One region of the Pseudomonas sp. PDM14 genome, then DNA from elsewhere that is predicted to be linked to it. Evidence: predicted binding sites of a transcription regulator. Region 1 holds the regulator's gene; the other holds the start of a gene.
What was found. Region 1 encodes FliA, which starts transcription of late flagellar genes. Its sites were predicted from a motif close to CTAAAGTTTNNNNNNNNNNNGCCGNTAA; they were not measured.
Positions count from the first base shown of each region.

Region 1 (7,155 bases):
TCGACCAAGTTCTTGTCCAGGTCGGTCTCTTCGCCGACCAGCTCGAGAATGATCTCTTTCTTCAGGTTGCGCGCCAGATCGCGGACCAGGCGCGGGAAGCGTCCGAAGACCTTCTTGATCGGCTGCATGCGGGTCTTCATGACCGAGGTCTGTAGATCCGCGGTGACCACGTCAAGGTTGGAGACGGCCTTGGCCATCGCCTCGTCGCCACTGTTCAGGCCCAGGCGCACCAGACGGTTACGCACCAGGACCAGCTCACCGACCATGTTCATGATCTCGTCCAGGCGAGCGGTATCGACGCGTACCGTGGTTTCGGCTTCGCTGGCGCTGTTGGCCTTCTCGGCAGCAGGTGCCTGGGCGGCAGCGGCGGGAGCAGGCGCAGGGGCGGCAGCTGGTTTGCTCGCTTCCACCTTGGCCGCCGGTTTGGGCGCAGGCTTGGCCGGCGCAGGCGCAGCGGCCGGTTTGCTGACGGGGGCAGCAACCACGGGCGCGGCCTGGACAACCTCTTCGCTGAACTTGCCCTTGCCGTGCAACTGGTCGAGCAATGCCTCGAATTCGTCGTCGGAGATGTTATCGCCACCGCCCGCTGCGGCGGGAGCCGGTGCTACAGCGGCGACAGGAGCAGGTGCTGGCGCGGCAACTGCCGGCTCGACGAACTTGCCCTTGCCATGCAGCTGATCGAGCAGCGCTTCGAATTCGTCGTCGGTGATTTCATCGCCGCCACCGGCAGCCGGGGCTGCAACAGGCGCCGCTGCTGGAGCAGGTGCGGCGGCCGGAGCCTTGGCCTCGGGCTCGACGAACTTGCCCTTGCCATGCAGCTGATCGAGTAGCGCTTCGAATTCGTCGTCGGTGATTTCATCACCCGATGCAGCAGCAGGTGCCGGCGCTTCGCTCGGGGTATCACCGATAGCATCGAGCAGTTGCTCGAATTCACTGTCGGTGATGTCGCCGGAAGCCGCCTGCGGTGCAGCCGGCGCTTCAGGTTCCTCCTCGACCGCGGCCGCCGGCGCCTCATCGGCTCCTTGCGGTTCGGCCAGGCGCGCCAAGGCAGCCAGCAGCTCCGGCGAGGCCGGCGTCGGCTCGACGCGCTCGCGCACCTGACTGAACATTTCGTTGACGGCATCCAGTGCCTGCAACACCACGTCCATCAGCTCGGCAGTGACCCGACGTTCACCCTTGCGCAGGATGTCGAATACGTTCTCGGCAATGTGGCAGCACTCCACCAGCTCATTGAGCTGGAGGAACCCGGCCCCACCCTTGACGGTGTGGAATCCACGGAAAATCGCATTGAGCAGGCCCGTGTCATCTGGGCGGCTTTCCAGCTCAACCAGTTGCTCGGACAATTGTTCAAGAATTTCGCCGGCCTCTACCAGAAAGTCCTGGAGGATTTCTTCATCGGCGTCGAAGCTCATCATTGCGCTCCAAAGGCTCTGTTAGAGCCTTAAAATCCTAGGCTGGACAGCAGATCGTCGACATCATCCTGATTGGATGCTACATCCTCACGCTTATCGGCATGAATCTGCGGACCTTCACCCTTGGAAGGCTCTTTTTGTTTTTCTTGCTCTACGCGCAGTGTTTCGTGGTCATGCTTGATACCGGCAAAGCGGTCCACATGACTGGCCATCAACACCAGTTTCAGCAAGTTACCTTCCACTTCCGTAACCAACTGGGTTACACGCTTGATCACCTGACCGGTGAGGTCCTGGTAATCCTGCGCCAGCAGAATATCGTTGAGGTGCGCCGAGAGTTTCTGGCTGTCGCGGTCGCTGCGGGCCAGAAACAGTTCGATACGCTTGGCCAGCTCGCGGAACGCATCGGCGCTGAGTTCCCGGCGCATGAAGCGCCCCCAGTCAGCACTCAGGCTCTGCGCTTCGCTGCCCAAATCGTTGACCAGCGGCGCGCTCTGCTCGACCAGGTCCATGGTGCGATTGGCCGCGTTCTCGGTCATCTGCACAACGTAGGACAGCCGCTCGGTAGCGTCGGTGATCTGTGAAATTTCCTTGGCGTGCGGCATCCGCGGATCGATCTGGAAATTGACGATCGCGCTGTGCAGCTCGCGGGTAAGCTTGCCTACTTCCTGATACAGGCCACGGTCGCGTGTCTGGTTCAGTTCGTGGATCAGTTGCACCGCCTCGCCGAAGTGACCTTTTTCGAGGCTGTCGACGAGCTCGCGGGCATGAACTTTCAGGGTCGACTCTAGTTCGCCCAGTGAAGAATCTTCGTTTGCCATAGCGCCCTCGCGGCGGACATCAGCCGTTAACCCGTTCGAAGATCTTCTCGATCTTCTCTTTCAGTACCTGGGCAGTGAACGGCTTTACTACATAACCGTTAACGCCAGCCTGGGCCGCTTCGATGATCTGATCGCGCTTGGCTTCAGCTGTCACCATCAATACAGGCAGGGTTTTCAGACGCTCATCGGCACGCACCGCGCGCAACAGGTCGATACCCGTCATGCCCGGCATGTTCCAGTCAGTCACCAGAAAATCGAAGCTACCGCTTTGCAGCATCGGCAATGCTGTGGTGCCGTCATCAGCCTCGGCGGTATTGGTGAAACCCAAATCGCGCAAGAGGTTCTTGATGATCCGTCGCATCGTCGAAAAGTCGTCAACGATGAGGATTTTCATGTTCTTGTCCAAGTCGACCTCCGTACAGTCCTAAACGTCATCGGCACCCGATGACGCTGCAATCATGAAACCGGTGACGCCGTCAGTGCGCTCGCCACTCACCCAGTCGGGCCCGCAAGCGTGCGGCACACTGACTGTGCAACTGGCTGACACGCGACTCGCTGACCCCCAGGACCTCACCGATTTCCTTGAGATTCAGCTCTTCGTCGTAATACAGCGCCAGGACCAGACGTTCACGCTCCGGCAGGTTGGAGATGGCATCAGCCAACGCCGCCTGGAAACGCTCGTCTTCCAGGTCATGCAGAGGTTCGGTCTGGGTACTACCGGTGTCTTCCTGCAGCCCGCCATGTTCGCCGTCCTGCACGAGGTCGTCGAAACTGAACAGACGGCTGCCCAAAGTGTCGCCAAGAATGCCGTAGTAATCCTCGAGACTCAATTGGAGTTCGGCCGCAACTTCTTGATCTTTAGCGTCTCGCCCCGTTCTGGCCTCGATTGTTCGAATCGCGTCGCTGACCATACGGGTGTTGCGGTGGACCGAACGCGGCGCCCAGTCACCCTTGCGCACCTCGTCGAGCATTGCGCCGCGGATGCGAATACCGGCGTAGGTTTCGAAGCTGGCGCCCTTGCTGCCGTCGTATTTCTTCGAAGCTTCGAGCAGGCCGATCATGCCCGCCTGCATCAGGTCGTCGACCTGGACACTGGCCGGCAGACGCGCCAGCAGGTGGTACGCGATGCGCTTGACCAGCGGTGCGTAACGCTCGATCAGTTGGTGCTGAGAGTCCCGAGCCTGCGCCTTGTTGTACATAAGAAGTCCATTGGCTGCTGTCATACGGCCGAACCCGCGATCGGCTGCTGCACCAGACGTTCGACGAAGAACTCAAGATGGCCACGCGGGTTGGCCGGCAACGGCCACGTGTCAACTTTCTGAGCTATCGCTTTGAACGCCAGTGCGCATTTCGAGCGCGGGAAGGCTTCGTATACCGCGCGCTGCTTCTGCACGGCCTTGCGGACCGACTCGTCGTAGGGCACTGCCCCCACGTACTGCAGCGCCACATCGAGAAAACGGTCAGTCACTTTGGTCAGCTTAGCAAACAGGTTGCGACCTTCCTGCGGGCTATGAGCCATGTTGGCCAGAACGCGGAAGCGGCTCATGCCGTAGTCACGGTTGAGCAGCTTGATCAGCGCATAGGCATCGGTGATCGAGGTGGGCTCGTCGCACACCACCACGATCACTTCCTGGGCCGCGCGGACGAAACTCACCACGCCGTCGCCGATACCGGCCGCGGTGTCGATCACCAGAACGTCGAGGTTGTCGCTGATATCGCTGAATGCCTGGATCAGGCCGGCGTGCTGCATGGGCGTGAGCTGCACCATGCTCTGCGTGCCCGAAGCCGCCGGGACGATACGAATACCGCCGGGGCCCTGGATCAGCACGTCCTTGAGGTCGCACTCGCCGGAAATCACGTCGGCAAGGGTGCGTTTGGCGGTAAGGCCGAGCAGGACATCGACGTTGGCAAGGCCGAGGTCGGCGTCCATCAGCATGACCCGACGGCCGAGATCGGCCAGGGCCAGCGACAGATTCACCGACACATTGGTCTTGCCGACGCCGCCTTTGCCGCCGGTCACTGCAATCACCTGTACGGGATGAATACTACCCATGTCCTCTACACACCTTGTCTTGCCTGCACTGGGCTGAGTGGGCACTACACCCTACCTCAACACTAGATCGCCGTGGAGCCTGGCGCCTGCTCTAACTCGCCCGGCGTGCCGGATTCTGGTACAGCCCGGCGAATACATCGGCCATGGCTTCTTCACTTGGATCTTCCTGGGTCTGCAGACTGACCGCTCGGCTGACCAGCTGATGACTGCGCGGAACCTGCAGATCATCAGGAATCTTGGGCCCATCAGTGAGATAGGCTACCGGTAGATGCTGGCCGATAGCCAGTCCTAAAACTTCGCCGAGGCTGGTCGCCTCGTCCAGTTTGCTCAGAATGCAGCCGGCCAGGCCGCAGCGCTTGTAACTATGGTAGGCCGCTTTCAGCACCTGGCTCTGGCTGGTTGCCGCCAATACCAGGTAGTTCTTCGCTTTGACACCGCGCGCCGCCAGACTTTCCAGCTGCATGCGCAGCGCCGGATCATTGGCCGGCAGGCCGGCGGTGTCGATCAAGATAACGCGCTTGCGGGCCAGCGGGGCCAGGGCCTGCAACAGCGATTCGCCCGGATCGACCTGGGTCACGGAGACATTGAGGATGCGCCCCAGGGTCTTCAGTTGCTCCTGCGCGCCGATGCGGAAGCTGTCCATGCTCACCAGTGCGATGCTCTGCGGACCGTATTTGAGCACGTAACGCGCGGCCAGCTTGGCCAGCGTGGTGGTCTTGCCCATGCCGGCAGGGCCGACCAGGGCGATCACACCACCCTCTTCCAGCGGCTCAACCTTCGGCGTCTTGATCGCGTGGGCCAGGTGGGCCAGCAGCATGCGCCAGGCCTGACGCGGCTCCGCGACCTTGGCCACACGTTCCAGCAGCGCCTTGGACAGCTCGGCGGACAGGCCCATGCGTTGCAGGCGGCGCCACAGGTTGGCTTGTTGAGGACGACGGTTCTGCATCTGGCCCCAGGCGATGGAACCCAGCTGCACTTCGATCAGTTCGCGCAGACCGTGCAGCTCGAAGCGCATGGCGTCGATCACACGCTGATCGGCGACGGGTGCAGCGGCAACCGGTTGCGGCTGCGGCGCGGCCGGGCGCTGCGGCTTGTACAGCGATGCCGGCAGCTCGGGAGCGACGATGGACTCATTGGCGAACAGCTGGCGGTCCTTGCGTTCGTCAGCCACCGCACGGCTGGTCAGTTCGGCCTGGGCACTGGCGATCTTCGCCTGGGTCTTGCGCAGCTCGGCTTCCAGCGCAGGGTTCGGCGCACGCACGGGCTCGGGCATCTGGTAGTCCAGCGCGGCAGTCAGCTCGACACCACCGGCCACCCGGCGATTGCCGATGATGGCCGCATCAGCGCCCAGCTCATCGCGCACCAGTTTCATGGCTTGGCGCATATCGGCGGCGAAGAAGCGTTTGACTTGCATGGCTTAGAACCCTCAGTTCTGGCCCACCGTCGCAACGATGGTGACCTGCTTGTTGTCCGGTATTTCCTGGTAAGCCAGTACATGCATGCTGGGTACGGCGAGGCGCGCAAAGCGCGAGAGCATCGACCGAACCGGGCCGGCAACCAGCAGGATCACCGGTTTGCCCAACATCTCCTGGCGCTGCGCCGCATCCACCAGGGAGCGCTGCAGCTTCTCGGCCATTCCGGGTTCCAGGAGGATGCCATCCTCGGAGCCCTGTCCGGCCTTCTGCAGACTGTTGAGCAATATCTGTTCCAACCTTGGTTCCAATGTGATGACAGGAAGCTCCGGCTCTAGTCCCACAATGCTTTGCACGATTGCGCGGGCCAACGCGACGCGCACCGCAGCGACCATCGCGGCGGGATCTTGACTCTTCGGTGCGACGTTGGCGATGGCCTCTGCGATGGTGCGGATATCGCGCACCGGTACCTGCTCCTGCAACAGCGCCTGCAGAACCTTGAGCAGGGTCGACAACGACACCAGGCCAGGCACCAGCTCTTCGGCCAGCTTCGGCGAACTCTTGGCCAGCAGTTGCATCAGCTGCTGCACTTCCTCGTGCCCAAGCAGCTCGTGGGAGTGCTTGTGCAGAACCTGGTTGAGGTGCGTAGCCACCACCGTGCTGGCATCCACCACCGTGTAGCCAAGCGACTGCGCCTGGTCGCGCTGGGTCGGGTCGATCCACACCGCCTCCAGGCCGAACGCCGGATCTTTGGCGGCAATGCCGTTGAGGGTGCCGAACACCTGCCCCGGGTTGATCGCCAGTTCACGCTCCGGGTACACCTCCGCCTCGGCCACGCTGACGCCCATCAGGGTCAGGCGGTAGGCGTTGGGCAGCAGGTCGAGGTTGTCACGGATATGTACGGAGGGCATGAGGAAGCCCATCTCTTGGGAAAGCTTCTTGCGCACGCCCTTGATGCGCGCGAGCAACTGCCCACCCTGATTACGATCAACCAGCGGGATCAGGCGATAACCGACCTCCAGGCCGACCATGTCCACCGGGGTGACATCGTCCCACCCCAGTTCCTTGACCTCCTGCGCGCGCTGGGCGGGGAGCAGCTCCTGCTGGCGCTGGACTTCCTGGGCCTCCACGTCCTTGGCCTTGCGCTGCTTGTTGGCAATCCAGTAGGCGCCGCCGGCGGCGACCAGGCCCAGGCTGATGAAGGAGAAATGCGGCATGCCGGGCACCAGGCCCATGGCGATCATGATCGCGGCCGACACTGCCAGGGCGCGCGGCGAGGCGAACATCTGCCTGTTGACCTGGGCGCCCATGTCCTCGGAGGTGGAAACCCGGGTGACCATGATCGCCGCGGCGGTCGACAGCAGCAGCGAGGGGATCTGTGCGACCAGGCCGTCACCGATGGTCAGCAGGGTGTAGATGCGCCCGGCGTCGGCGAAGCTCAGGTCGTGCTGAAGGATACC
Region 1 is NZ_JACVAQ010000002.1:551,982-559,136, forward strand. It holds gene IB229_RS15195 (chemotaxis protein CheA) at 1-1,412, opposite strand, end outside; gene IB229_RS15200 (protein phosphatase CheZ) at 1,442-2,230, opposite strand; gene IB229_RS15205 (chemotaxis response regulator CheY) at 2,250-2,624, opposite strand; gene fliA (RNA polymerase sigma factor FliA) at 2,707-3,453, opposite strand; gene fleN (flagellar synthesis regulator FleN) at 3,450-4,283, opposite strand; gene flhF (flagellar biosynthesis protein FlhF) at 4,375-5,697, opposite strand; gene flhA (flagellar biosynthesis protein FlhA) at 5,710-7,155, opposite strand, start outside.

Region 2 (7,155 bases), 180 kb from region 1:
CGAAGGATTCGGCAACGGCAGCCTGTTCGCCCATATGGACTGGTTATTCGGCCAGGCCGCCAGCAGCTGGCAGCTCTCGCTGCACGGCGGCATCGGCCTGCTGGCTTACGCCCCCGGCGCCCTGATCCTGATCGGCCTGCTGCTGGCCGCCAGGCGTCTTTTCTTCAACTCGACCAGCGAGCCGTCATGAACGCCGCCAAACGCTTTGAAATCTTCCGTCGCCTGCATGAAGACAACCCCGAACCGAAGACCGAGCTGGCCTACACCACGCCGTTCGAGCTGCTGATCGCGGTGATCCTCTCCGCCCAGGCCACCGATGTCGGCGTGAACAAGGCCACGGCCAAGCTGTATCCGGTCGCCAACACCCCGCAAGCCATCCATGCCCTGGGCGTCGAAGGGCTGAGCGAATACATCAAGACCATCGGCCTGTTCAACAGCAAGGCAAAGAACGTCATCGAGACCTGCCGCATCCTCGTCGAAAAACATGGCAGCCAGGTCCCGGATAACCGCGAAGACCTCGAAGCCCTGCCGGGCGTCGGCCGCAAGACCGCCAACGTGGTGCTCAACACTGCTTTCCGCCAATTGGCCATGGCGGTGGATACGCACATTTTCCGCGTCAGCAACCGCACTGGCATCGCGCCCGGCAAGAACGTGGTGGAGGTGGAGAACAAGCTGCTCAAGTTCGTGCCACGCGAATTCCTCCTCGATGCGCACCACTGGCTGATCCTCCACGGCCGCTACGTCTGCCAGGCGCGTAAGCCGCGCTGCGGCAGCTGCCGGATCGAAGACCTGTGCGAGTACAAGGCAAAAACCTCGGACGATTGATCGCTCATAGGCGAAAGCGATCTACCGATTGAAAAAATCTTTTTTACCGCCCCCAACTTTGTCGCTATAAGGTCCGCCAACAGCACCCCCGAACGTTGGAGTGGACCATGAGCACTGGCAAAGAAGACCTCGAACTCGAAGAAGACTTTGTCGCCGAGGAAACCGAGGAAAGCAGCGAGCGCCCAGTGGAGGTCGCAAAGACCAACCTGACCAAGCGTCGCATCATCGACAACCTCCTCGACGAGCGCCGTCTGCAGAAGCAGTTGAACGACTACGACTTCGACCTCTAAGCGCTGCCCATGCAAGACCACCCATGAAAAAGCCCCGCAATCGCGGGGCTTTTTCGTTGCGGCCGAACGCTTCAGTCACCGCGTTTGCCGGACAACAGCTCGATCTTGTAGCCATCCGGGTCCTCGACGAAGGCCAGGATGCTGGTGCCGTGCTTCATCGGCCCGGGCTCACGGGTGATCTTGCCGCCGCGCTGGCGAATGTCCTCGCAGGCCTTGTACACGTCGGCCACTTCCAGGGCGATATGGCCATACGCGGTGCCCAGTTCGTAGGCCTCGACACCCCAGTTGTGAGTCAGCTCGATCACGCTGTTCTCGGCCTCGTTGCCATAGCCGACGAACGCCAGGGTGAACTGCCCGTCCGGGTAATCCTTGCGCCGCAACAGGGTCATGCCCAGCACCTCGGTGTAGAAGGCGATGGACTTGTCCAGGTCGCCGACGCGCAGCATGGTGTGCAGCAGTCTCATGGCAATCTCCTCTGCCCGTTCTCCGGGTCTGAAAATACAAACCCCGGCACATGGCCGGGGTTCGTGGGCTCATCAGGGCAAAAGCTTATCAGAACAGCTTGCGGCCCTTGCCGGCAGCGATACGCATGCGCAGCGCATTGAGCTTGATGAAGCCTGCTGCGTCGGCCTGGTTGTACGCGCCGCCGTCTTCTTCGAAGGTGGCGATGTTGGCGTCGAACAGCGAGTCGTCGGACTTGCGGCCGGTGACGATGACGTTGCCCTTGTACAGCTTCAGGCGCACCACGCCATTCACGCTGGCCTGGGAGGCATCGATCATCTGTTGCAGCATCAGACGCTCCGGGCTCCACCAGTAGCCGGTGTAGATCAGGCTGGCGTATTTGGGCATCAGCTCGTCTTTCAGGTGAGCGACTTCGCGGTCCAGGGTGATCGACTCGATGGCACGGTGGGCCTTGAGCATGATGGTGCCGCCGGGGGTCTCGTAGCAGCCACGGGACTTCATGCCGACATAGCGGTTTTCGACGATGTCCAGACGACCGATGCCGTTCTCGCCGCCGATGCGGTTGAGCTCGGCCAGCACGGTAGCCGGGCTCAGTTCCTTGCCGTCGATGGCGACGATGTCGCCGTTACGGTAGGTCAGCTCGATGTAGGTCGGGGTGTTCGGCGCGGCTTCCGGGGACTTGGTCCAGCGCCACATGTCTTCTTCGTGCTCGGTCCAGGTGTCTTCCAGCACGCCGCCTTCATAGGAGATGTGCAGCAGGTTGGCATCCATGGAGTACGGCGATTTCTTCTTGCCGTGGCGCTCGATCGGGATGGCGTGCTTCTCGGCGTAGTCCATCAGCTTCTCGCGCGACAGCAGGTCCCACTCGCGCCACGGGGCGATGACTTTCACGCCCGGTTTCAGCGCGTAGGCGCCCAGTTCGAAGCGCACCTGGTCGTTGCCCTTGCCGGTGGCACCGTGGGAGATGGCATCGGCGCCGGTTTCGTTGGCGATTTCGATCAGGCGTTTGGCTATCAGCGGACGGGCGATGGAGGTACCCAGCAGGTACTCGCCTTCGTAGACGGTGTTGGCGCGGAACATCGGGTAGACGAAATCACGCACGAATTCTTCGCGCAGGTCGTCGATGTAGATTTCCTTGACGCCCATGGCCTGGGCCTTGGCGCGAGCCGGCTCGACCTCTTCGCCCTGGCCGAGGTCAGCGGTGAAGGTCACCACTTCGCATTCATAGGTGTCCTGCAGCCACTTGAGGATCACCGAGGTGTCCAGGCCACCGGAATAAGCCAGAACTACCTTCTTAACGTCCGCCATGCCAATCAACTCCACGGGGTTGTACGGAAAAACCCGGGATTCTACCGGCCACGACGGCCGATTTACAGGGGCGCGACAGGGACGAGCGACAACGCGACGGATTTGGCGGTCGGTTCGTGACTAGGAAGTAGCAGCCGGCGCGGCCGCCGGTGCAGGCGCGGCGGGAGCTGCAGCCGGTGCCGGCTCTTCGGCGACCGGTTCGCGTGACAGGCTCATGGTCACCCGACGGTTCTTCGCTCGATTGGCTTCACTGTTGTTCGGCACCAACGGATAACGCTCACCATGGAAGCGCACGACGATCTGCTCGGCCGGCACGCCATTGGCCTTCAGGTACTCCTCCACCGCCAGGGCGCGGCGGCGTGAGGTGTCGCGGTTGGTCAGGCGATTGCCGCTGTTGTCGGAGTGGCCGTCGAGCTCGATGCGGTTGACGCTGGGGTCGGCCTTGATGAACGCGAGAATGATGTCGAGCTTGGCCTGGCCCATGGCATCGAGCGTCGAGCCCCCCTCGGGGAAGCCAATCTGCGCCTTGCGGATCTGCTCGAAGTTGACCGGCAGCAGCTTGGCCGTACAGGCCAGGTAGTCGTTGTAGGCCTGGTTGAAGCGCGACGGCAGCAGGCGCACCTCCAGGCTGTCGCCACCCACCTGCGTGCGATGGCGCACGAGTGGGCTGCGGCCTTCCATCAGACCGGTAAGCAGGCGACCGGCCTGCTCCTGCGAGCTGTTGAACGGCACTTCGCCGCTGACCACTGTGACCGGCCCCAGGTTGATGTCACCGCGCCCGGGCTGCCACGGCGCCGCAGCGGCCAGCAACGTGGCGGAGCCGGCGCCCATCCAGCGCTCACGCGCCTTGAGGCGGAACGTGGCCTGCTCGCCGGCGCGACGAACGAACTCGCCGCTGCCGAAATTGGCCACCGGTTGCGACAGCCGGCACTCGAACTGATCGCCCTCGACCTTCCACTCCACCTTCTCCATGCGGGTCTGGAAGGTGATGGCGGCAGCCGGCATGCTCAGTGACAAGCAGGCAAGCAGACCAAGCGGAAAGAGATAGGGCTGGCGCACGACAGGCTCCATGGCGAAAACAGCTTCTATTCGGGGTATCGGTAGCGCTCGGCAAAACTTGATAGCCCGTGCCGGCAAAGGTCATTTCCGGTAGCATGCGAGCACGTTTTACCCGCCTGGAACCTTCCATGTCCGACCGTCTTACCCTGCTGCGTCCCGACGACTGGCACATTCACCTGCGCGATGGCGCGGTGCTCACCCACACCGTCGCCGACGTCGCCCGTACCTTCGCCCGCGCCATCATCATGCCCAACCTGGTGCCGCCGGTGCGCACTGCCGCCGAGGCCGACGCCTACCGTCAGCGCATCCTCGCCGCACGCCCTGCCGCCAGCCGCTTCGAACCGCTGATGGTGCTCTACCTCACCGACCGCACCACCGCTGCCGAAGTCCGCGAGGCCAAGGCCAGCGGCTTCGTGCATGCGGCCAAGCTCTACCCGGCCGGCGCCACTACCAACTCCGACTCCGGCGTGACCAGCATCGACAATATCTTCCCGGTGCTCGAAGCCATGGCCGAGGTCGGCCTGCCGCTGCTGGTGCATGGCGAGGTGACCCGTGCCGAGGTCGACGTGTTCGACCGCGAGAAACGTTTCATCGACGAGCACCTGGTGCGCGTCGTCGAACGCTTCCCGACGCTGAAAGTGGTGTTCGAGCACATCACCACCGGTGATGCGGTGCAGTTCGTCCAGGGCGCCCCAGCCAACGTGGGCGCAACCATCACCGCGCATCACCTGCTGTACAACCGCAACCACATGTTGGTCGGCGGCATCCGCCCGCACTTCTATTGCCTGCCGATCCTCAAGCGCAACACGCACCAGGAAGCCCTGCTCGACGCGGCCACCAGCGGTAGCCCGAAGTTCTTCCTCGGCACCGACTCGGCCCCGCACGCCCAGCACGCCAAGGAAGCCGCCTGCGGCTGCGCCGGCTGCTACACCGCGTATGCGGCCATCGAGCTGTACGCCGAAGCCTTCGAGCAGCGCAATGCGCTGGACAAGCTGGAAGCCTTCGCCAGCCACTTCGGCCCGGACTTCTACACACTGCCACGCAACACCGACCAGATCACCCTGGTTCGTGAAGAGTGGGCCGCACCGGCAACCTTGCCCCTAGGTGAGCTGACCATCATTCCGCTGCGTGCCGGTGAAAATCTGCGCTGGCGTCTGCTGGAGAACAATGCGTGAGCGACGACAACTTCGATGACGAACTCGAAGGCAGCCTGCCTTCCGGCCCTCGCCACCCCATGGCCGCGCGTTTCCGCGGTTACCTGCCGGTGGTGGTGGATGTCGAGACGGGCGGCTTCAACTGCGCCACCGACGCCCTGCTGGAAATCGCCGCGACCACCATCGCCATGGACGAAGGCGGCTTCCTCTACCCGGATCACACGCACTTCTTCCGGGTCGAGCCATTCGCCGGCGCCAACATCGAACAGGCGGCGCTGGAGTTCACCGGGATCAAGCTCGATCACCCGCTGCGCATGGCGGTGACCGAGGAGCATGCGCTCGGAGAAATCTTCAAGGGCCTGCGCAAGTCGATCAAGGCTAACGGTTGCAAGCGCGCCATTCTGGTCGGCCACAACAGCAGCTTCGACCTCGGCTTCCTCAACGCCGCGGTGGCCCGTTGCGACCTCAAGCGCAACCCGTTCCACCCGTTCTCAAGCTTCGATACCGCTACCCTCGCCGGCCTCGCCTATGGCCAGACCGTGCTGGCCAAGGCCTGCCAGGCCGCCGGCATCGAATTCGATGGGCGTGAGGCGCACTCGGCGCGCTACGACACCGAGAAGACCGCCGAGCTGTTCTGCGGCATCGTCAACCGCTGGAAGGAAATGGGCGGCTGGGACGAATTCGACCACTAAGCCCTCCGCAACAAACAAAAAACCCGGCCTAGGCCGGGTTTTTCATGGGCGCGTTTCCTCGATCAGAGGCTGGACGCGTTCTCGGCCAGGTACTTGGCCACACCTTCCGGCGAGGCGGTCATACCCTTGTCGCCCTTCTTCCAGTTGGCCGGACAGACCTCGCCGTTTTCCTCGGTGAACTGCAGGGCGTCGACCAGGCGCAGCAACTCGTCCATGTTGCGCCCCAGTGGCAGGTCATTGACGATCTGCGAGCGGACCACGCCGTTCAGGTCGATCAGGAACGCCCCACGGAATGCCACCCCATCGGCGGACTCGACGTCGTAGGCCTTGGCGATTTCGTGCTTCACGTCGGCGGCCAGGGTGTACTTGACCGGGCCAATGCCGCCCTTGTCCACCGGCGTGTTGCGCCAAGCGTTGTGGGTGAAGTGCGAATCGATGGAAACGCCGATGACTTCGACGTTGCGCGCCTGGAAGTCGGGGATGCGGTGATCCAGTGCGATCAGCTCCGACGGGCAGACGAAGGTGAAGTCCAGCGGGTAGAAGAACACCAGGCCGTACTTGCCCTTGATCGCCGCGGACAGGCTGAAGCTTTCGACGATCTCGCCGGTGCCGAGCACGGCAGCGACGTTGAAATCCGGAGCCTGTTTACCAACGAGTACGCTCATTCTCTATCTCCTGATCAGTGCATTGCGATACGAATCGGCGCAGGCGTCTGGCGCGGGCGTTACAAGCCTGGCCTGGGCTGAGCCTATAGTGACGAGCACTGATCATACACCCGTTCTTTTGCCATGTTCGCCACACTGCCTGCCGCATAAAAATATGCTAACCATTTGATAGTAAAGGCTTTTCCCCTCTCGTCGGCGCGCAGATACAAACGACTTCAATGTTTTGACAAGCATTCTCATTAACATTAGTATCGCCTCCCAACAGCAACCTCTTCTCATTCAAGAGTTGGTCTATGTACGTTTGCCTCTGCCAGGGTGTCACTGACGGTCAAATCCGCGAAGCGATCTATGAAGGTTGCTGCAGCTATCGCGACGTGCGCGACAGCCTCGGTGTCGGCACCCAGTGCGGCAAATGTGCGTGCCTGGCCAAGCAGGTAGTGCGCGAGACCTTGAGCGAGGTGCAGGGCAGCCAGGTCGCCCTCGCCTGCCCCGCCAGCTTCGTCGCCGCCTGAGCGAACCAACTCCATAAAAAAGCCGGACACTGTCCGGCTTTTTTGTTTCCGCCATCGACCTCAGGCGCTGGGCACACCGCTGTGGAAGCGAAACTCGGTGTCCGGCGACTCGATCAGGTGCTGCTCGACAAGGCGCACGCGCTCGATCGTCTCACTCACATCCTGTTCGGTACCGTACTGGTAGGCCA
Region 2 is NZ_JACVAQ010000002.1:733,351-740,505, forward strand. It holds gene IB229_RS16030 (Rnf-Nqr domain containing protein) at 1-190, shown strand, start outside; gene nth (endonuclease III) at 187-825, shown strand; gene IB229_RS16040 (PA3496 family putative envelope integrity protein) at 933-1,115, shown strand; gene gloA (lactoylglutathione lyase) at 1,187-1,579, opposite strand; gene IB229_RS16050 (argininosuccinate synthase) at 1,668-2,885, opposite strand; gene IB229_RS16055 (flagellar protein MotY) at 3,006-3,890, opposite strand; gene pyrC (dihydroorotase) at 4,073-5,119, shown strand; gene rnt (ribonuclease T) at 5,116-5,790, shown strand; gene IB229_RS16070 (peroxiredoxin) at 5,853-6,455, opposite strand; gene IB229_RS16075 (bacterioferritin-associated ferredoxin) at 6,749-6,967, shown strand; gene IB229_RS16080 (tRNA-(ms[2]io[6]A)-hydroxylase) at 7,028-7,155, opposite strand, start outside.
Region 2: the regulator FliA is predicted to act here: its motif matches at 3,980-4,007, upstream of IB229_RS16055 (flagellar protein MotY).